DNA from 2 places in the Oceaniradius stylonematis genome. Region 1 is predicted to be linked to the other one. Evidence: predicted binding sites of a transcription regulator. Region 1 holds the regulator's gene; the other holds the start of a gene.

Region 1 (3,988 bases):
AGACGGCACGCCCCGCATTGCGCCATGTGCCGGACCGTCTGCGCGTCACCACCCGCAGCCCTGCAGGCAATGTACGCGTCGGCGACGGGCTGACGGGCGTGGCGCGGCTTTTTCCGCTGTCGGGACCGGCGCGGCCGGGCGGTTATGATTTCGCCTTTCACGGCTATTTCGCCGGCCATGGCGCCAACGGCTTCTTCTATGGCGCGCCGGATCGGGTGGCCGTCGAAGCTCCTGACGGCGTGCGGGCTCACCTCGCCGGCCGTCTGCAAAATGCGCGCTTGTGGCTCGGCGACCGCATCCGGTCCGCCGCGCCGGGCGAGGCAGGCTCCGTGTCCGCCGCGCTCGTCAATGGCGACAAGTCGGGCATTCCGGAGCCTGTCAACGAGGCGCTGCGCGTCTCGGGGCTTGCGCACATATTGACGATTTCCGGGCTGCACATGGCGCTGGTCGCCGGCACGGTGATGATGACGCTCCGCGCGATTCTTGCCCTGTCGGGCCCGGTGGCTTCGGCCCATGCGGTGAAGAAATATGCGGCGAGCGCGGCCTTTGCGGCGATCTTCGTCTATCTGTTTCTGGCCGGCGCGGGCGTTGCCACGCAACGCTCATTCGTCATGCTGGCGGTGATGCTCGGCGCGCTGATGCTCGACAGGACGGCGATCAGCAAGCGCAACCTCGCCATCGCCGCGATCATCGTCATCGCCGTCGCGCCGGCCAGCGTCGTCGGGCCGAGCTTTCACATGTCGTTTGCCGCGACGCTGGCGCTGATAGCGCTTTATGACGGCTGGAACCGCGCCCGGATTGCACGGGCACGGCAGCGCGGCGATACGCCAATCCAAAGCGGGACCGCGGCGGCCGCGGCCAACGCTTGGCGGTTCGTGGCAGCCCTTGCGGCCACTTCGATCGTCGCAGGCGCCGCCAGCGGGCTTTATGCGGCCTATCATTTCCAGCGCGTGGCTGTCCTCGGCCTGGTGACCAATCTGGCCGCGATGCCGATCGTCTCGTTCCTGACCATGCCGCTGGCGATATTGGCAACGCTCGCCATCCCGTTCGGCATCGACGGGCCGATCTATGCGGCGATGGCAGCGAGCGCCGGCTGGATCCTGTCCATCGCGCAATGGGTCGCCGAACGGTCTCCCGACGGGATGGTCGGCGCCATGTCCGCGGGCACCATGCTGGCGGCGACGGTGGCGCTGGCCTGGCTGTGCCTGTTCCGCACTTGGCTGCGCTGGGCGGCGATCCTGCCCGCATGCGTCGCGATCGTGCTTGCCCGGCAGGGCGAACTGCCGATCGCTGTCATCTCCGAGGACGGCAGGCAGATGGCGATGATCGGCGACGATGGCACGCTGCGCGTCAACCGTGCGCGGCCGAACGGGTTCATCCTCGAACAATGGCAGATGGCCTATGCGGCGCGGACGGTGACCAGGCCCGTCTCCGTCGATGATCCATTCACCGAGGCTCCTGACGGCACTGGACGGGAAAGCGCGATGCGCTGCAACGGGACGGTTTGCATGGCAAATGTGCGCCACGCATCTGGCGCTTCGGTCGATATCGCGATCCTCACGGAACCGGCGGACGGACCGTTGAGCGGAGGTGAACTGTGCCGGCGATTCGATCTGATCGTGCTGGCCTATGCGCCATCAACTGCGCACTGCAACGACGGCACGCTGGTGCTGACGGCGCAGACGCTTGCCCTGCAAGGCAGCGCGGAAATCGCAGTCCGAACCGATGCTTCAGGCGAACCGAAACTGACGGCACGTCATGCGATCGGCGCATCCTTGCGGCCCTGGCACGATCACCGTCGATGGAGCCGGGCGGCCCGCAACCTCGCCGAAAGGAATTAAACGCGCTGGCCCGGCACGCTGCGTGCCGACAATAGCCACATCGCCCAACCACCCGCCAGATCGGACCGGTTCCTGATCCGCTTTAGCGCCTGACCCTCAGTAGCGCCGGACGAGACCGACCAGCCGCCCCTGTATCCGCACCCGGTCGGGCCCGAAAATGCGGGTCTCATAGGCTGGGTTGGCCGCTTCCAGCGCAATCGAGGCGCCCTTGCGGCGGAAACGTTTGAGGGTGGCTTCCTCGTCATCGACCAGAGCGACGACGATCTCGCCGGGATTGGCCGTGTCGGTGCGTTTGATCACCACCGTGTCGCCATCGAGAATGCCGGCATGGATCATCGAATCGCCCTCGACATCGAGCGCGTAGTGTTCGCCCTTGCCCATCATGTCGGGCGGCACGACCAGCGACCGCGTCTGGTTCTCGATCGCGGAAATCGGAACACCGGCGGCGATCTTGCCCATCACCGGAACGCTGAAATCGTCATTGGCGCCATCGGGCGCCTCGCGCGGCGGAGCGGCGGGAACGGACGGGGCGGCGGGCCGGCCAAGGCCGCCCTCGACCACGCTCGGCGAAAAGCGCTGGCGCACCTGGTTGATCGGCTGCATCGCCTCGGGCAGCTTGATCACTTCCAGCGCCCGCGCCCGGTTGGGCAGGCGGCGGATGAAGCCGCGCTCCTCGAGCGCGGTGATCAGCCGGTGGATGCCGGACTTCGACGCCAAATCCAGCGCCTCCTTCATTTCGTCGAAGGATGGCGGGACGCCGGTCTCCTTGAGCCGTTCATTGATGAACATCAGGAGGTCGAGTTGTTTGCGTGTCAGCATGGCGAATCCGGAAACAAACGAAAACAAATGTCGAACAGACGTTAACTGTTCCATTTGTGTTCCGCAAGGGATAAAATCCGGTTAACGCCTGCAATGCTGCGTGCAGTCGTGTCGAACGCCGGCGGCGCAGCGGCGATGTCAGTCGCGCGGGCGCACCATCAGGCCGAACGACAGGGCGGTGGCGCCGGTCAGCACGGTGACGGCGGTGGCGATGGCGTAGATCGTGATCATGACGGTTCTCCCAACAGGCACAATGACTGTGTTTGTGCCGGTGAAAACGCGCGGGCGATGTGATAGGTTGCACACGGCGATGCGTTTTCACGGTTCGAGGGAGTGGATGATGGCCGGTCCGGGGCGATTGTTATGCGCAACCGCGCTTGCCACGCTGGGGCTGACCGGCGCGGCGTCGGCGACGGCAAGCGTCGCCTGCACCGGTGTCGACGATCCCGGAACGTCCGTTCTGCTGACGCTTGGACGTGTGCCGGTGCTGGCTGTGGTCAATGCGGTTATCGAAGCGGACGGCACGGTCTATGCGACCAATCCGCCGGAGGGCGAGGATGCCGAAACGATCCTGTTCGGGCAGGGCTATACGAGTTCCGAGCGCCTTTGGGCGGATTTCACCGATCCCAATGTCGAGGAGATCCTGATCACGCTGCGTCTCGAGCGCGCGTTCGAGGACAAGGCCGGCGCGGAAGCCGGAATTTTGCGGATCGTCGGACAGGGCGCCTATGCGGTGACCTGCGAAACCGGCTGACGCGCGCCGTCGTCGCCGATCATGAAGGCTTGCTGCCCGCCGAAAAGGCTTTGCAGGCGCGCCGCTTTTTTCCTACACGCACCCGATGAGCAAACGTTCGGCCATCTATGCGGGCTCCTTCGACCCGTTGACCAACGGGCACCTGTCCGTGCTGCGGGCCGGTCTCGCGCTGTTCGACCGCGTGACGGTCGCCATCGGCACCCATGCCGGCAAGAAAGGCCTGTTCGCTTTCGATGAGCGCGAAAGCCTGATCCGCGCCGCGCTGGACGAGGCGGGCCTTGCCGGCGACCGGGTGTCGGTAACCGCGTTCGACGGGCTGGTGGTCGATGCGGCGCGCGCGGCGGGCGCGGTCGCCATGCTGCGCGGCCTGCGCGATTCCACCGATTATGCCTATGAGATGCAGATGGCCGGCATGAACACGGCCATGGCGCCGGACATCGAGACCGTGTTCGTGCCCGCGGCGGCCGAAACCCGTCCCATCGCCGCCACATTGGTGCGCCAGATCGCGGCCATGGGCGGCGATGTGTCGCCCTTCGTTCCCGGCCCGGTGGAAAAGGCGCTCAAGGCGCGGTTT
Region 2 (3,988 bases), 1.1 Mb from region 1:
GCGCTTCGAGCGTCGCCAGCACATCGCCTGTCTGTGTCAGCGGTTCGGCGAAGCGGCGCTCGGCGCTGCAGACCGGCACAGGCCGGCGCGGCGCGATCGCAATGTTCTCGCCGCCCTGAAGCCTGACGAGGCGTGCCGCCAGCGCCGCGCCGAAACGCGCGACCAGCGGCTTGTGCGGCCGGCATGCCAGATCGCCGACCGTCTTCAGCCCGGCGCGCAGCAATGCCGTCATGGTCTCGGCGCCCGCCTCGAGCGCGGCCACGGGCAATGACGCGACGGCCGCGGCCTCCCCGCCCGGTGCGACGATCACATGTGGCTGGCCGAAGCGCGCCAGCGCACGCGCCGCCTGCGGCGTGCCGGCAAGGGCCGTGCGCACCTGCGTTGTCCCGTGCGACAGGCGCGCGACGAGATCGTCGAGCAAGCCCTTTTCGCCGCCGAACAGATGGGCGCAGCCGGTGATGTCCAGAACCAGCCCGTCGGGCGCATCGAGTGCCGTCATCGGCGTGTAGCGGTCGCAGAAATCGGCGATCCGTTCGAGCCACGCCGCATCGGCCGCATGGTCCATTTCGACGGCGGCAAGCTGCGGCACCCGCGCCCGCGCATCGGCCAGGGTGAGCCCCGGCGTCAGGCCCATCGCCATGGCTTTTGGATCGACGCGGACGACGCGCAGCGCATTGTTGTGCTTTTCGGTGAAGCACAGGCACGCGTCAGCCTGTGCGTGCGAGCCGTTCGACTGGCGCCGGAACCGGTCGCTTGTCAGGAACGGCAGCCACACTGCCAGATACCGTCGCGGCATGCCGGAAACGCTTTCGTTCATGATCCCACTCCAGATGCCAGCGCTGGCCGGATGCGCCGGCGCGGTTGCGCAACAAGGTGATGTCGAAGGCCGGCCTGCCCGGCGCATTGGCGGCCAGCGCACGGGACGGCGCCGCCGCAACCTGCCAGCGTGTCTGCGCAACGCTCGGACCCGGCTCGGCGGCCAGCCGCATGAGGAGCGGCGTCGTGCCCGATGCTTCGGCGGCAAGCGCAAGCCGGCGCGTCGCCGTCAGATCGAGGCTCCTGGGCATGCCCCAGAGTTCGATCAGGACCGCGCCCAGCGCCGCGCAGCGCACCGCCTCCAGTGCGGCGCGCAACCCGTCCTCGGGCCGCCGCGCCCGCACATGGATGATATGGGCCGGATCGAGCCCCAGCGCCGCGAGCCCCGGCATGAACAAAGGGCCGGCCTCGGTTTCCGAAAAACCCTGGCGGATCCAGACGATCCTGCCCGCATCGCCTGAAATGCATTGCGCCAGGCCGGCGCAAAAACCCGTCAGCGCCGCCGCATCCGCCGCTTGCGCCGCAAACATTTCGTGCAGGGCGCCGCGCGCCAGCGCGCTGCCCAGCGCCGCGTCGGCCCTTTCCGCCCCCAGCGTCACAAAGCCTTGCTGGTCCGTCGGCTTCTGCATGGGCGCCAGGGCCGTGATCTGACGCTGCAATTCGATCAGTGTCGGTTGCATGAAAATCCACAATGTTCACTTTTTGTTCTTATTACATGACAACCCTTCGCCAGAGTCAATTCACAAGGCGGATCGTCGATGCTCGGACATCCGGCCAGCCCGTCCGTACACGGATGCCCGGTGCCGGACGGAGATGGTCCGGACCATGCCTCCATCAATTCAGAGCACGCCGATTGGACGCCGGACACCCTGCGACAATCGCGCCGGAACCGGACCGGCTTCTTGTTCGTTGGCGGCCTGACGCAGCATTCGGGAGCACACTCATGGCGGACATCAAGGTCGGCGACACGGTCACATGGTCCTGGGGCGACGGCACGGCCAAAGGCTCCGTGACCGAACGGTTCACCGACAAGGTGACGCGGACGCTGAAAGGCACCGAGGTCACACGAAATGCCGGCGACGAGGATCCGGCGTTCCTGATCGAACAGGACGATGGCGACCAGGTGCTCAAATCGGGCAGCGAACTCGACCATGCCGACGGCTGACGACGCGCCGCCGCCCGGCCTCGTCTATTATCCCGACAGCAGGCCCGGCATTCGCCGCAAGCGGCACGGGCGCGGCTTCACCTATCTGGCGGCCGACGGCACGCGGATCGACTGCGCGCGCGAACGGGCGCGCCTGAAGGCCCTCGCGGTTCCGCCCGCCTATGAGGATGTCTGGATGTCGCCGCTCGCCAACGGCCATCTGCAGGCGACCGGCCGCGACGCGCGCCGCCGCAAGCAATATCGCTATCATCCCGACTGGACCAAAGCCCGCTCCGACGGCAAGTTCGACCAACTGGCGACGTTCGGAGCAACCCTGCCCGCGCTGCGCCGCTGGATCAGCGACCGCCTGACCGGCGAGGTCGGCGACCTTGAAACGGCGGTCGCCGCTGTCCTGGCGCTGATCGACCGCGGCGCCCTGCGCGTCGGCGATCCCGGCTACACCGCCGACAATGGCAGCTTCGGCGCAACGACGCTGCGCAACCGGCATGTCCGGTTCGACGGCACGCGTGTGCATCTCGACTTCGTCGCCAAGGGCGGCAAGCGCGTGCACCAGACGGTGGTCGGCGCGCAATTGCAGCGCGTCCTTCAGCGCAGCCGCGACCTGCCCGGCAGCGAACTGGTCACATGGCTCGCCGACGACGGCACGCCGCGCATTGTCCGCTCGGAGCATCTGGGCGACGTGCTTGCGCGCATCTGCGGCGATGGCACCACCGCCAAGAGCTTGCGCACCTGGCACGGCACCCATGCCGCCTTCATGGCCGCCACGAAACCCGAACCGCTGACCATCCGGATCATGAGCGAAGCGGCGGCCGAACGGCTGAACAACACGCCGTCCATCGCGCGAACGAGCTACATCCATCCGGCGATCATCGCGCTCGCCGAACTGTCAGACGACGAACGCGCGACGCGGCTGGATGCTCTGGGCGACGACACGCGCGACGGCCTGCGCCGGGGCGAGGCTGCGCTGCTCGCCTGTCTGCGAGAGGCGGCCTGACAGGCCGCGTCAGACACAAAACCCTTCGAGCACGTTGATCGTGTTGATGCCGACCTCCTCGACCGCATAGCCGCCCTCCATCAGGAACAATGTCGGCAGGCCGAGCGCGGCGATGTCGGCCCCCATCGTCGAAAAGTCATTCGATGTCAGCTTGAAGAAGCTGATCGGGTCCTTTTCGAACGTATCGACGCCCAGCGAGACGATGACGAGGCCGGGATCGAAACGCGCGATGCGCTCCATCGCCTTGCCGAGCGCGGCGCGCCAGACATCGAACCCGGTTCCCGGCGGCATGGGCAGGTTGAGGTTGAAGCCCTCGCCGGCGCCGCTGCCCGTCTCGTCGGCAAAGCCAAGGAAATGCGGAAACGCCTGATCGGGGTCGCCATGCAGCGAAATGAACAGCACATCGTCGCGGTCGTAGAAGATCTCCTGCGTGCCGTTGCCATGGTGAAAGTCGACATCGAGGATCGCAACCCGTTCGATGCCCTTGTCGCGCGCATGCTGCGCCGCGATCGCCGCATTGTTGAAGAAGCAGTAACCGCCATACTGGTCGGTCGCCGCATGGTGGCCCGGCGGACGGCACAGGCCGAACGCCGTGCGTGCGCCGCCGATCACAAGGTCGGCCGACGTCAGCGCCACGTCCTTGGACGCCAGCGCCGCCTCCCATGTGCCGTCCGAGATCGAGGTCTCCGACGCAAGGCAATAATAGCCGAGCTGCGCTTCGAAATGGGCCGGGATGCGATCCGGGCGCATGGTGCGCGCCGGCCAGACCGTCACGATCGCCTCTCCCTGATGGCCGAGCGCGCTCCAGTTGGCCCAAGCGTTTTCCAGAAACGCCGCATAACCCGCATCGTGCACCGCGAGCACCGGCGCCATGCCGTGCGCGCGCGGCGGTACGATGGCGCCGAAGCCGCGCTTTTCCGCTTCGGCCAGAATGAAGTCGATCCGCTCGGGACATTCGAACGGCGGCACCAGCTGGCCGCCATAGAGTTCGGTCCTGGCGCTGCGTTTGCGGT

The links. Region 1 encodes LexA, which represses DNA repair genes until DNA is damaged. Its sites were predicted from a motif close to TGTTCNNNNTGTGTTCNG; they were not measured.
Region 2: ACOQOU_RS05900 (ImuA family protein) is a predicted target of LexA. The motif match lies at 1,509-1,526, and genes of this name have one in related genera.

The regions. Positions count from the first base shown of each region.
Region 1 is NZ_OZ244994.1:133,162-137,149, forward strand. It holds gene ACOQOU_RS00730 (ComEC/Rec2 family competence protein) at 1-1,841, shown strand, start outside; gene lexA (transcriptional repressor LexA) at 1,938-2,660, opposite strand; gene ACOQOU_RS00740 (hypothetical protein) at 2,998-3,414, shown strand; gene coaD (pantetheine-phosphate adenylyltransferase) at 3,500-3,988, shown strand, end outside.
Region 2 is NZ_OZ244994.1:1,190,292-1,194,279, forward strand. It holds gene ACOQOU_RS05895 (Y-family DNA polymerase) at 1-817, opposite strand, end outside; gene ACOQOU_RS05900 (ImuA family protein) at 708-1,496, opposite strand; gene ACOQOU_RS05905 (DUF2945 domain-containing protein) at 1,760-1,981, shown strand; gene ACOQOU_RS05910 (DNA topoisomerase IB) at 1,968-2,975, shown strand; gene ACOQOU_RS05915 (histone deacetylase family protein) at 2,985-3,988, opposite strand, start outside.